Regions from separate parts of the Ferrovibrio terrae genome, predicted to be linked through region 2. Evidence: predicted binding sites of a transcription regulator. Region 2 holds the regulator's gene; the other holds the start of a gene.
What was found. Region 2 encodes LexA, which represses DNA repair genes until DNA is damaged. Its sites were predicted from a motif close to ATGTTCTANTTTGGTTC; they were not measured.

Region 1 (7,072 bases), 1.5 Mb from region 2:
CCGGCCATGCGCGCCAGTTCGTCATCCACATTCATGCTATCGATTTTGAACGGCGCCGGCTCGGCCACCAGATAGCCGATCTCCTTCAGGAAAGCCTGGTAGGCGGCGGCATCCTGCGGCTGGCCTTTGCGCGCAGCATGCCAGGCATCGATCTTGGCCTGCAGGTCATCGCGCTTTTTCAGCAGCACGCGGTTCTCGGGGGCGAATTTTGCGAAGATCGACGCCACGCCGGTCCAGAATTTCGCGGCCTCGAGGCCGGTGCCCGGCAGGGCCTTCTGCTCGATGAAAACGGCAAGCTCTTCGGCCACCTTGAGGCCGGCGCGATCGACGATCTTGGTCATGTCATTCCCTGAAGCGTTTTCTGAAACAGGCGGCACTCTAACCCACCGGGCATTCATTCTGTAGATGAAAAGAATTGAATGCAGTCGTTCTCTGTGGGAAACAGTCTTATGGACCGCGAATACGAGCTTTATGCCCGGGTGATCGAGACCGGCAGCCTGGCCGCCGCCGGGCGCAGCCTGAACCTGTCGCCGGCGATGGTCTCGAAGCGGATCGCGGCGCTGGAAGAGCGGCTGGGTGCGCGACTGCTGCACCGGACCACGCGCAAGCTGGCCACCACCGAAGCGGGGCAGCGGTTTTACGAGCGCGTCAGCGAGATTCTCGCGGCCTCGCGCGAAGCCGAAAGCCTGGTGACCGGCGCGGCCGGCGAACCGACCGGCCGCCTGAGGCTGACCGCCCCGACGTCGTTCGGCCGCCTGCATGTGGCGCCGCACCTGAAAGCCTTTCTCGACCGCTGGCCACGGCTGGAGATCGAACTGGATTTATCCGATGGCTATGTCGACCTGCTGGGCGAACGCATCGACCTTGCGATCCGCATCGCACCGGGCGTCGAGGCCGGCCTGACCGGTCATCGCCTGGCGCCGAACCGCCGCCTGCTCTGCGCCAGCCCGGCCTATCTGAAACAGCATGGCGCGCCAGCGCGCGTGCAGGACCTGCGCCGGCATCGCCTGCTGGCCGCCGAAAGGCAGTTGCCCTGGCGGCTGCAGGGCAAGGGTGGTCAGATCGTGACTGTGCCGGGCGAAAGCGCTGTGCGCACCAATTCAAGCGAAGTGGTGCGCGAACTGGCAATTGCCGGCCTTGGCATTGCACTACGCTCGACCTGGGATGTCGGCAACGAACTGCGCAGCGGCGTGCTGCAGGTCGTGCTGCCCGATCACCCGGGCGCGGCCGATGTGAATATCTTCGCCGTGCATCCGGTGACCAACTTCGTCACTGCCGGCGTGCGCGCCTTCGTCGATCACCTGCGGGCGATCTATGGCGATGCGCCCAGCTGGGACCGGGCATTGAAAGTCTAGCGCCGCTTATGCGACGAGGCGGAAACTGCCGGTGCTGTGATCCCACTCCACCAGCCACGCGCCATGCACGGCGCTGCCGTCGAATGCTTCGAGCGTGACCTGCCAGCAGGGACGGAAGCCGTCGCTCGAGGCTGACTGCACCGACCAGCGCGTAGCGGCCAGCGACGGCTGCGGGCGATCCTGACGGACCAGAAAAGCAATGGCGCTGTGACGCGATGCTGCATCCTGCAGGCGCTGCGCGATCTCGCTGTCGGCATATTCGATTTCGGCCACCACGGCGCCATAACCGAGCGGACTCATCGCCTGCTCGGCTGCCGCGCAGCGGTCGGACACGCGCGGCGTGCTGACCACCGTCAGGCGGCGATGATCGAGGCCGAGCTGGCCCAGCGTCGGCGCATGCAGGCTGCCGCCGGCCGTGACCCAGAGAATCTGCGCACGGCGGCGGTCACGACCGAGTAATGCTGCGAGGAAACCGCTGACCGCGGCCTGCTCGCCGATGATCTCGTGCAGCGCGCCACGGGCGAAGCCGTCGGTGAGCGCGTCGATCTGCGGAATGCCGAAGGTCAGCGCCGAGGAGCCAAGGCCAAAGGAGCGGCGCAACGCGGCGAGGCCGCGCCGCGAAGAGGGTGCGATATAGGACGCTGAACGGGGCTGGACGGCGGGAAGCGGGGCAAAACGCGACATCGACGGGCTCCTTTGGGATGACCCGTATGTTCTACTTCCGATCCCTATAGTACGCCATATGTTCGTATTCCTAATTTGGACTTTCGCATTATTCCCGGATTTCCAGAGAATTACGGGTCAATCCAGGAGATATTCTCTTGATGTCCATTGAGATATATGCTAATATTCCTAACTATGAGGCTGCCCGTCCGCTTATCGGGATATGCGTACAGACTGGGGCGAAGGGCTGTTTACCGCCGCTCTTGGACATCGTGGATCGGGAAATCAATGCCTTGGCACAGAATGCCAGGGGTTTAGGCGTCACGGAACTGGTCTTGACTGGCTCCCGAACGGGACGAAACAGGCCGCAACGGGCGCTTGCTTACGCTGCCAGTGCCCGCCGGTCGGTGCGCGCCAGACGGGCCAGCAGGTAATCGACCTCGGCCTTCGCCTTGGCGCTCAGACCCGCACCCGGCTTGCGCTGCGCGTCACTCGCGAGAATACCGCGTTTCATCAGCGTGTATTTGCGCACGGCCAGCCCGACGCCCTGCTGCTGCTCGTAGCGCAGCAGCGGCAGATGCGCGTCGAACAGATCATGCGCGGCATCGCGTTTGCCTTCCTTCTGAAAGCGCACGACATCGACCAGCATTTCCGGGAAGGCATAGCCGGTCATCGCGCCATCAGCGCCGCGCTCCATCTCGAAATCGAGGAACAGGCCACCGTTGCCGGTGAGAATGGAAATCTCGCGCATCGCGCCTTCGGCCTGGAAGCCACGCAAAGCCGTGATCTTTTCCAGCCCCGGCCAGTCCTCGTGTTTCAGCATCACGCAGGAGGGATGGTCCTGCACGATCTGGCGGATCACCTTCGGCGTCATCTGCACGCTCAAAGTGAGCGGATAATCCTGGATGACGAAGGGAATGTCGTCGCCGATCGCCTCGATCGCCTGGCGGTAATAGCCGGTGATCTGGTCGTCGGTGCGCAGAGACGGTACCGGCGCGATCATCACGCCGGCCGCACCGCGATCCATGCTGGCGCGCGCCAGCGAACGCATCGCGGCAAAACCCGGCGCCGAGACGCCAACGATCACCGGCAGGTTTTTCATGCCCTTGATGAAGCGCGTGGCGATGCCGAGCGACTCTTCGGGTTCCAGCTTGGGCGCCTCGCCCATGATGCCGAGCACGGTGACGCCGGTCGAACCCGCCGCCAGATAGGCCTCGATCAGCCTGTCGGTCGAGGCCTCGTCGATGCGGCCGTCCGCATGGAAAGCGGTGGGGGCAATCGGAAAGACGCCGGCGGCAGTGTGATCGAGACGCATGCTGTTCTCCCTTTGCTTGCGGCTTTTGCGACCGCGTGGACTCAGTCTGCCACCGGGGAGCTGCGAAGCAAACGGGAAAGCGACCTAGCCAGCCAAAGCTGCAGCGGCCCGCTGCAGCGCGGTGGTGAAATCGGGCGCGACATCCTGCGGGTTGACCGCGATCATCAGATTCTCGGCCAGGCCGAAATTCTCCACCATCCAGCCGTCCGGATCGGTATTGCCATTCCCTGGCGTACGCTCGGCCAGCAGCACCGGCGTCTCGCTCCACAGCAGCACCGGCTTGCCCAGCGCCTCGGCGAAACCGATCTCCCAGGCGGTGCCCGGATCCATGTTGGGGCCACGGAACGGCGAGACATTCGCCACCACCGCATCGCAGCGCCGGATCAGCCCGACATTGGCCTGCTTGATGAAGGCGGCCAGCGCCCTGCCCTGCAGATGTTCAGGCAGCGCAGTGTCGACCGGCGTGAGCGGCGCGAAACCGCTTTGCTGCAGGCCTCGCGCATCGCATCGAAACGCGCCGCCGCATCGGGAGCAAAGACATCCGGGCCGGCGAGATAGAGTTTGCGCGCCATGGTGATCCTATAATGTCAGCCGCAGCTGCGGTGTTTCGGCAACAGAATCCGCTGCCTCATTCTCGTCTTCGCCGAGCGACGACAGCGTGACGCCGAGCAGACGGATGCCTTTCAGCACCGGGAAGAGCGGCTGCATCAGGGTTTCGACCACCTGTGCTATCTCTGCTTCCGAGGCCACCGGCTGCGGCAGGGTGCGGCTGCGGGTGATGATCTGGAAGTCGGAGAATTTCACTTTTAATGTGACAGTGCGGCCGCGGATGCCGGACTTTTCGCAGTAGCGCCAGACCTTGGCGATGATCGGCTGCAGCTCGATCTCGGCCATGCCGCTGTTGAACAGGTCTTCGGAAAACGTGTTCTCGGCGCCGACCGATTTTCGGATGCGATCCGGGCGCACCTGGCGATGATCGATGCCGCGCGAAATCCAGTAGTAATACGTGCCAGACTTGCCGAACGCCTGCTGCAGGAATGGCAGGGTTTGTGCCCGCAGGTCACGGCCGGTCTCGATGCCGAGCCGGTTCATCTTGGCCGAGGTCGCCGGCCCGATGCCATGGAAGCGCCCGACCGGAAGATCCGCCACGAAAGCCGCGCCCATCTTCGGTGTGATCACGAACAGTCCGTCGGGCTTGTTCTGGTCCGAGGCCAGCTTGGCGAGGAATTTGTTGTAGGACACACCGGCCGAGGCGGTGAGCTGCGTTACGGCCTTGATCTTCGCGCGGATTTCTTCGGCGATCTGCGTAGCGGATTCGATGCCCTTCAGATTCTCGGTGACATCGAGATAGGCTTCATCAAGCGACAGCGGTTCGATCAGCGGCGTGTATTCGGCGAAAATATCGCGGATCTGCTGCGACACCTGGCGATACACATCGAAACGATGCCGCACGAAGATCAGCTCCGGGCATTTGCGCTTCGCCGTCACCGAGGGCATCGCCGAGCGCACGCCGAATTTGCGCGCCTCGTAGCTGGCCGCCGCCACCACGCCGCGCGCTGCCGAGCCACCGACCGCCACCGGCTTGCCGCGCAGCTCCGGATGGTCGCGCTGCTCGACCGAGGCGTAGAAGGCATCCATATCGACATGGATGATCTTGCGCACGCGCGCCGCTTCCGCGGCCGGTATGGCGGTGGTTTCAGGCGGGCCCTGGTCAGCGTCGTCGGTCATCCTGCCGCCATGGATAACCGCTTTACGGAGACGGGTCATCAGTCGTGACTCGATACCATTACGACTGCTGCCGCTTCCTGTTCGTCGATGTCCGTAGCGATGCGACAATTTTACCTATCGCAAGCGGGCACCGGCGGGAGGATGATTTAGGTGCCGGATGCGGGCCGCAGGTAAGCGATTTTCCTTTGAATCTCGCCCCTGCTGCCAACGGCTTCGGCAGAAAGACTTGTGATGGCTCAGATCATTGCCTTGCGTCATGCCTTGCCGCGTCAGAATGCCGCGCCCAGTCCCTGCAGCACCTGCACGGCACGCAGCCTGACGATCTGCGCGTCGCTGACGCCCGACGACCAGGCGAAGATGGCTTCTCATGTCACCACTGTGACCCTGCAGCCCGGCCAGATGCTGTTCAGCGAAGGCGACAGCGCCGAGCATGTCTTCAACATCACCAGCGGCAGCATGTCGGTCGCCAAGTCGATGCCCGATGGCCGCCGCCAGATCGCCGGCTTCCTGGGTGCCGGCGACTTTCTCGGCGCCAGCACCAGGGCCGACTATACCGTGAGCGCCGAAGCCCTGGCCGAGGCGCATCTCTGCCGCTTCCCGCGCGCCACCTTCCGCCGGCTGCTGGCCGACATGCCCTGCCTGGAACAGCGCCTGCTGGCGGTGGCGGAGAATGAGATCGCCGCCGCGCAGGAGCAGATCCTGCTGCTCGGCCGCAAGACCGCGATGGAGCGCATCGCCTCCTTCCTGCTGTTGCAGGCGTCCCGCATGAAGGCGCGCGGCATGCCCGACAATCCGGTGCTGCTGCCGATGACGCGCGCGGAGATGGGTGACTATCTCGGCCTCACCATCGAAACCGTCAGCCGCTGTTTCACCAGGCTGCGCAAACTCGACGTGATCGGCCTGCCCGCGCCCGATCGCGTGCAGATCCGGCAGATCGACCGGCTGCGCCGGCTGTCGGAAGCCGCCTGACTCTTCTTCGCTGCGAATTGACTTCGATCAAGGCCTGACCGGCCGCACTGCGCCTTACTGGCTGCCTGCCACGAAGGAGAGCACGATGGCCTACAAGGATATCCTGGTCTATGCCGATGCTGCGCCGGCCGCCGCCGCGCGGCTCGATGCCGCCGTCTTGCTGGCCAAGGCGCAGGACGCGCATCTCGTCGCCCTGCATGTCGGTATCCCGCCCTTCATACCGGTCGACCTGCTCGGCACCGGCGTGAGCGTAGACCTGATCGAATGGCAGATGCAGCAGCGCCAGGCCCAGGCCGACGCGGCGCGCAACGTCGTTCTGGCCGCCGAACAGCGCCACGGCCTGAGCATCGAATGGCGCAAGTTGGACGGCGTGATCGACGATGCACTGGTCGACCAGAGCCGCTACGCCGACCTGATCGTTCTGTCGCAGGATACGCCCCTGACCGATCTTGACGCGCCCGCCGGTCCGGCCGCCGGCAGCATCGTCATGGCGGCGGGCCGCCCGGTGCTGATCGTGCCGAAGGACTATAAGGGTGCGGCAATCGGCCGGCATGTGCTGGTGGCGTGGAAACCCTCGGCGGAAGCCACGCGGGCGGTGCATGACGCATTGCCGCTGTTGCAGCGGGCCAAGGCCGTTACCGTGATGCGCGCCAATCCCGATCCGGAAGAACCGGCACACAACCCGGGCTTCGACCTTGCCACCCATCTGGCCCGTCATGGTGTGAAGGTGACGGTGATGCCGGTGCTGACGCCCGACATCTCGGCCGGCGCAGCGATCCTGGATCAGGCCCGCGCCATGCAGGCTGACCTGATCGTGATGGGCGCCTATGGCCATTCGCGCCTGCGCGAACTGGTCTTCGGCGGCGCCACGCACAGTCTGCTGCAGGCACCACCGGTACCTGTTCTCATGTCGCGCTAAAGACTGGCGATAGGCCGCGCCCCGGTCCATAACACCGGGGATGAACAGCACGCTTTCCAGCAAGCAGGTTGCCGTGATTGGCGGCGGCCCAGCCGGGCTTATCGCTGCCGAAACGATGGCGCG
Region 2 (7,072 bases):
ATGACCACCAGCATGATCTGCGCGGTCCTGGACTGGCCGCTGGCATTCTCGGCGGCGCTGTCGGCCGCTGCGGTGGCAGCAGACACCAGCGCATCCACCTTGCCCGACAGTTCGGTGGCGGCATCGCGCGCCTTGCCGAGTGCGAAGGCGGCCGTGGTGATGGTGCGGATCTCGTTGCGACGGCTGCCGAACAGGCTGTCGGTGCCCTGGCCATGCGCGAGCACGACATTGATGCTGTTCTTCAACTCGGACACATCGAACTGCCGGCCGGCGATTTCGATCTGCTCAAGCGCCGTGCTGTTCAGTTTGACGAATTCGGCAAACTGCTTGTCGACCTCTGCATTGTTTGGTGCCTGCGACGCCACCGACAGGGTCGCCACCAGCTGGCTCACCGCATTGCCGGCCGAGATCAGCGCATTTGCAGCTGTCGCCGTTTCCGGCTTGGCATCGGGCTTGCGCAGTTCGGCAAGGCCGCGCTCCAGCGCCGGCCGCATCACATCCTGGAAGGCGATGTAGTCGGTGCCGAGCCTGGTCAGCATCTCTTCGCGATCATGGTGATAGCCCAGGCGCGCATTCACCGACCGATTGATCTGCGCCACCATCGTGTTGAGCAGCTGCACCGACTTCTCGATCTCGGCAATCGCTTCGGCATTTTCAGCGCCGGCCGCGACCTTCACGGTCTCCACCGACTGGACCAGCTTCTGCTGTTTGGTCTTGAGATCGTTCAGTGCCTTGTCGCGCTCGGCATCGCTGGTGGCATTGGCCAGCACCGGGGCGGCGGCGGCGAGCTCGGCGCTGGTCGAGGCGAGGTTCAGCGCGGTGATGACGGCAGGCAGGTTGGTGCTGGTGATGCCGGCGTAGCTGTCCTGTACCCGGCCAAAGAACAGGCCGCCGACCGCATTCGAGATCAATGTGAGTGCGGCCAGTACGCCAATGGCCAGATTCAGCTTCTGCCGGATGCCCATGATCTTCCCCCCTGCACGGCCGTTCTCGGCCGTCTGCCAAGCCTTCTCCCGAGCCGGAGGGGCTTATTCTTGTAACTCATATATTTACCGGCACGGCTAGCACCGTAAAGGGCGATGGCAGGGCACGATTTTTCAGCGGCGAAGCGAGGCTTTGGGGCAATTCCCAATATCTGGGAGGCCTCCTTCGTTCCTCCTACAAGATATATGACTTAGCCTGTGGAAAAATACTTGACCCGTATCAGGAACCTCATTAGAACATTTGCAGGTTTCTTGTTCGTTCCCCGTCCAGCCCACTCGGCACCGCCCCTGCGGTGTCAAGGCTGGCGAAACCCGACCCGAGGAGGCTTGCCATGCTGACCCGCAAGCAGCACGACCTGCTGATTTTCATCCACGAGAAGCTGGAGAATTCCGGCGTCTCTCCCTCCTTCGAGGAAATGAAGGAAGCGATGAAGCTGAAATCCAAGTCCGGTATCCACCGGCTGGTGACCGGCCTGGAGGAGCGTGGCTTCATCCGCCGCCTCGCCCATCGCGCCCGCGCGCTCGAAGTGCTGCGCTTGCCCGATTCGGCCGTGCCGACCCGCGGCGGCATCGGCGCCACCGCCACCCGCCCGACGGCCGCACCGCGCAATCGCCTGATGCCGCGCGTGGTCGAGGGCAACCCGAACGCGCCGATGCCGGGCACCCCGGTGAGCGTCAATCCCTATAACGCACGCGACATCGTCACGCTGCCGCTCTATGGCCGCATCGCCGCCGGTACGCCGATCGAGGCGCTGCGCGACATGAGCACGCAGATCGATGTGCCGATCGGCCTGCTCGGCAATGGCGAACACTATGCGCTCGAAGTCGCCGGCGATTCGATGATGGATGCCGGTATCATGGACGGCGATACCGTGATCATACAGCGCAGCGAGAATGCCGAAAACGGCACTATCGTGGTCGCGCTGGTCGATGATCTGGAAGTGACGCTGAAGCGCCTGCGCCGCAAAGGCAACTCGGTGGCGCTCGAAGCCGCCAACCCGGCTTACGAGACCCGCATCTTCGGCCCCGACCGGGTGAAGGTGCAGGGCCGCCTGGTCGGCCTGCTGCGCCGCTACTGAGTTTCAGCGGATAGACTCAAAACGGGGCGCTGGAAAGCGCCCCGTTTTTTTGTCTGTGAAACCGGATCAGGCAGCGCGCTTGTGCCGCCCCTCTTCCAGTTCTTCCACGATCTTGCTGCAAAAAGCATCGAGGTCGTCGGGCGAACGGCTGGTGACGATCCCCTTGTCGGCTACCACCTCCTTGTCGACCCATTTGCCACCGGCATTGACCAGATCGGTCCTGATCGACTTGTAGGATGTGACCGCACGGCCGCGCACCGCATCTGCCTCGACCAGCAGCCACGGCCCGTGGCAGATCGCCGCCACCACCTTGCCGTCCTTCAGGAAGGTCTTCACCACGCCCATGGCGTCGGTGTCGACGCGCAGCTTGTCCGGATTGATCTGGCCGCCGGGTATGACCAGCGCATCATATTGATCGGGCCTGGCTTCGCTGATCTTGAGATCGACATCCACCGACTCGCCCCAGTCGGCGCCCTTCCAGCCGCGAATGGCGCGGCCGGTCGGCGATGCGATATGCACCTCGGCACCGGTCTTTCTCAGCTTGTCGCGCGGGACGATCAGTTCCGACTGTTCGAAACCATCGGTGGCGATGATGAGGATGCGGGATTTTTTGATATCCGTCATGGGCTACTCTCCTGACTCTTACTCCGGGAGAGAAACCAACCCGCCAGCAGGGGCCTTTGTTCCGTTCAGGCGGTCACGTTGCCGGCCAGCATGAACATCACGAACAGCATCATGACGAAGGCGATCATGCAGCCCGGGACGATGCTCCAGTAACGGCTGTAGGGCCAGACCGGCAGCACGAGCAACAGAAGGATCAGCATGATCGCGAGGATGGGCAGCATCGGGTGGGCTCCGCTCGACAGGGCTGCATGGCAATGGCGCGAGTCCAACGGGTGCGCTTTGCCTGCGTTCCGTATGCTGCAAAATTTTTCAGTCGACCTGCGACCTGTCGTCGCGGCTGCGGCTGTCCTCATGCCCTTTCGCATTCACCCAGGGCCGGCGGCCCCGGGTCTGCGCCATACTGACTGTGCGGATCCCCTGTGCCGGATCGAGATAGAGCGCATGCGCGCCGCTGCGCCACAGGTCATTGCGGTCGATCACGATTCTGGCGGAAGGGCAACGATATCGCACTGCCATCCGGGCCGAGATCACCACATCGGCGTGGCGGCAATCCTCGGTGATCGCCTTGGGCTGCTGCGGCAGGGCGACGAGAAACCCCTGGTATCTCCAGCTGCAGCCGGCGGGATCGCAGCGCAGACTGCCATCGGCGCCGCTGCGCCCCTCGCCCGACCGCTGCTGGGCACGCGACAAGCTTGGCCATGGATAAAGCGGCGGCGCGCCGAGGCGCTCATACCAGGTCTCGGCCGCAAAGCCGCGCGGCGGAGCAGATGAGAAGTAATAGCGGTCCGGCTCGGCGGCACGTGCCGCCAGCAGGCGGCCATCGGCACTCACGAGAAAATCGGGCTGCGCGATCAGCCAGGGCGATGCCGTGCCGACGAGCAGCCCGATCACGCCGAGCCAGCGCCAGCGCTGTCGCCACAGGCAGAGCCACAGACCGCCGCCGGCAATCGCGGCCAGACCCCAGAGCGGCATCGCCGGAACGGTGCCGACCGCGTCGGGCCATCCGGCCACCCAGATGGCCAGCGCGATCAGCGCATCCACCGCCCAGACCATCGGAGTGAGCGCCAGGGCCTCCAGCCCGAGCGGCATCAGCAGGAAGGCCAGCACCGTGAGCGGCATGATGATGAAATCGACCAGCGGCGCCGCCAGCAGATTGGCGATCAGCGCGTAATCCGCCACGCGGTTGAAGTGATAGGCAGCGAACAGCGACGACCCGAGCCCGGCGACGAAACTCGCCGCCATCACCCCGCCGAGCCAGAGCAGCGCGATCCGCAGCGGTCCGGCATGACTGCGCCAGCGGGTCAGCTTCGGCGCCAGATGCTCGAAGGCCGCCACCAGCGCCGTCACCGCGGCGAACGACATCTGAAAACCCGGATCGAGCAGACTGTCCGGCCACAGCACGAGCAGCAGCAAGGCGGCCCAGGCCACGGCGCGCAAAGTGATGGCGCGACGGTCCAGCATGACGGCGAGCAGCGCCAGCGCGATCATCGCCAGCGCGCGTAAAGTTGGCAGCGCCGCACCGGATACCAGTGTATAGGCGACCGCGCCGAGCAAGGCGGCGAAGGCCGCCCATTTCTTGATCGGATACTGCAGTGCCAGACGCGGCGACAGCGCCAGCACTGCACGCACCAGAAAGAACAGCAGGCCGGCCACCAGCGTCAGATGCAGTCCTGAGATCGACAGGATATGTGCAAGCCCTGAATCGCGGAATGCGGCATCGACATGATCCGGAATGGGTCCGCGCACACCGGTCATCAGGGCGGCGGCAATCGCGCCGCCGGCGCCTTCGGTCTGCGCCGCGATGCGTCGCGTCCAGTCCTGCCGCAGCGCGCTGAGCGACAGCATTGCCGCCTCGCGCCAGCTGCGGGTTTCCTCGGCGGGCATGATCTCCGCCGTGCTGATCGCATAGCCCACCGCACCGATCTGCCGGAACCAGGCATAGCGCGCGAAGTCGAACGCGCCCGGCATGGCAGGCTCAGGTGGCGGCAGCAGCATGGCCCGCACACGAATGCGCTCGCCCGGCCACAGCATCTCGCCATCGCGCGGCAGCGTGATGCGGATTCGCTTCGACGTCTCTGCCTCCTGCAATCCGCCGAACTGCAGATCATCCAGCAGCAAGCGATGACCGGCATCGCGCGGCTCGACCTCCAGCACGCGCGCATGAATCCAGACCGCGCCGCTAGGCCGCGTCAGCACCGGCGCGGCGACCGAAGCGGTGCGTTCCGCGCCGAGCCAGAGTCCGGAGACCAGTGCCAGCAGCATGATCAATGGCCAGCGCAGATAGGCCCGCCGCCAGAACAGCAGCAGCGTCAACACGGCCGCCGCCATGCCCAGCCTGAGCGGCAGCAGCCTCGGTTCGACCGGCAGCAGGAAATAGATGGCCACGCCGCCGCCCAGCAAAGCCGGCAGCCAGAGGAACCAGCGGTCGCGCTCGGCCAGCAGCGTGGCGACGGCATCGAACTGCCGCAGGTCGCGCCAGCCGGCGGACATGCCGGACACCGCCCGCTGCCGCAGGATCTGCCAGTAGAGTCCGTGCTCCAGCCTTGCCATGGCGAAATCTCTGCATGGCAGCCATTCCCGCGCCAATCCGTGCAAAACGGGAACGGCGGCTTGCCCGCCTGCCCCTGTATGCTAAAACCCTGCTTCCCAAGTTTCCTGGATCATCCGATGACCAAAGTCGTTACCCGCTTCGCCCCTTCGCCGACCGGCTACCTGCATATCGGCGGCGCCCGCACGGCGCTGTTCAACTGGCTGTTCTCGCGCCATCACGGCGGCACCTTTCTGCTGCGCATCGAGGATACCGACCGCGAGCGTTCGACCGACGATGCCGTGCAGAAAATCTTCCAGGGCCTGAAGTGGCTCGGGCTCGACTGGGATGGCGAACCGGTGATGCAGTTCTCGCGCATGAACCGCCATGCCGAGGTGGCGCACAAGATGCTCGCCGAGGGCAAGGCCTATCACTGCTATTGCTCGCAGGAAGAACTGGAAGAGATGCGCAACAAGGCCAAGGCCGAGGGCCGGCCGATGCGCTATGACGGCCGCTGGCGCGACCGCGACCCGAAGGATGCCCCGGCAGGCGTGAAGCCGGTCGTGCGCTTCAAGGCACCGCAGGCCGGCAGCACGGTGATCAAGGATCATGTGCAGGGCGACGTCACCTTCCAGAACGAGCAGCTCGATGACCTGATCATCCTGCGCTCGGACGGCACGCCGACCTACAATCTGTCGGTCGTGGTCGATGATCACGACATGGGTGTGACGCATATCATCCGCGGCGACGATCACCTGACCAATGCGGCACGGCAGACGCAGCTGTATCTCGCGGCCGGTTTCGTCGTGCCGGACTTCGCGCATATCCCTCTCATTCACGGGCCGGATGGCGCCAAGCTGTCCAAGCGCCATGGCGCGCTGGGCACCGAAGCCTATGCCGATATGGGCTACCTGCCGGCGGCGATGCGCAACTACCTGCTGCGTCTGGGCTGGAGCCATGGCGACGAGGAAATCATCTCGACGCAGCAGGCCATCGAATGGTTCGGCCTCGATCATGTCGGCCGTTCGCCGGCGCGTTTCGATTTCGCCAAGCTGAACAACCTGAACGGCCATTACATCCGTCACAGCAGCGACGATGACCTGCTGGCTGCGGCACTGCCGTTTGTCGAGAAGAAGCTCGGTCGCGCCTGCAATCAGGCCGAAGTGGCGCAGATCAAGGCGATCCTGCCCACTGTGAAGGAACGCGCCAAGGACCTGAACGAAATCACCGAGGCGCTCGGCTTCCTGTTCGTCGCCCGGCCCATTCAGGCCGATGCCGCGGCCCAGAAGCATCTCGACGATGCCGCCAAGGCGCGGATCAGGACCATGATCGAAACACTGAACGGCGTGAGCGACTGGACGGCCGCCAGTACCGAAGCTGCGGTCCGGGCCTTGAGTGAGACGCAGCAGGTCAAGCTGGGCCAGCTGGCGCAGCCGCTGCGCGCGGCCCTCACCGGCCGCACCGTTTCGCCGCCGATCTTCGACGTGCTCGCCGTGCTGGGCCGCGAGGAAACGCTGGCGCGCCTGGCAGACGCTGCCAGATGACGCGCGCGCGGCCGCCGGTTCTGATCGTGCCGGGCCTGGGCAATTCAGGCCCGGAACACTGGCAGAGCCACTGGCAGCGCAAACACCCAGACTTCACCCGTGTCGAGCAGGCCGACTGGGACACGCCCGTCTTCGCGGACTGGCTGGCGCGAGTGGATGCGGCGATTGCCGCCTGCCCATCACCGCCGCTGCTGGTCACGCATAGCCTGTCTTGCTCGCTGGTCGCTCGCTGGGTGGAACGCCACGAGGGCCTTCTGCACGGCGCATTGTTGGTCGCGCCTGCCGATGTCGATTCCGAAAGTCATACACCGCCCG

Region 1: the regulator LexA is predicted to act here: its motif matches at 2,066-2,082, upstream of FNB15_RS07605 (ImuA family protein).

The regions. Positions count from the first base shown of each region.
Region 1 covers NZ_CP041636.1:1,555,338-1,562,409, reverse strand. Annotated here, with positions in the region: gene FNB15_RS07615 (malate synthase G) at 1-341, opposite strand, end outside; gene FNB15_RS07610 (LysR family transcriptional regulator) at 450-1,355, shown strand; gene FNB15_RS07605 (ImuA family protein) at 1,362-2,039, opposite strand; gene FNB15_RS07600 (dihydrodipicolinate synthase family protein) at 2,401-3,333, opposite strand; gene FNB15_RS07595 (nucleoside 2-deoxyribosyltransferase) at 3,418-3,768, opposite strand; gene dinB (DNA polymerase IV) at 3,913-5,061, opposite strand; gene FNB15_RS07585 (Crp/Fnr family transcriptional regulator) at 5,293-6,030, shown strand; gene FNB15_RS07580 (universal stress protein) at 6,116-6,949, shown strand; gene FNB15_RS07575 (BaiN/RdsA family NAD(P)/FAD-dependent oxidoreductase) at 6,990-7,072, shown strand, end outside.
Region 2 covers NZ_CP041636.1:3,041,024-3,048,095, reverse strand. Annotated here, with positions in the region: gene FNB15_RS14820 (methyl-accepting chemotaxis protein) at 1-965, opposite strand, end outside; gene lexA (transcriptional repressor LexA) at 1,316-2,062, shown strand; gene FNB15_RS14810 (type 1 glutamine amidotransferase domain-containing protein) at 2,129-2,686, opposite strand; gene FNB15_RS20965 (DUF3309 family protein) at 2,752-2,907, opposite strand; gene FNB15_RS14800 (ComEC/Rec2 family competence protein) at 2,996-5,236, opposite strand; gene gltX (glutamate--tRNA ligase) at 5,354-6,757, shown strand; gene FNB15_RS14790 (RBBP9/YdeN family alpha/beta hydrolase) at 6,754-7,072, shown strand, end outside.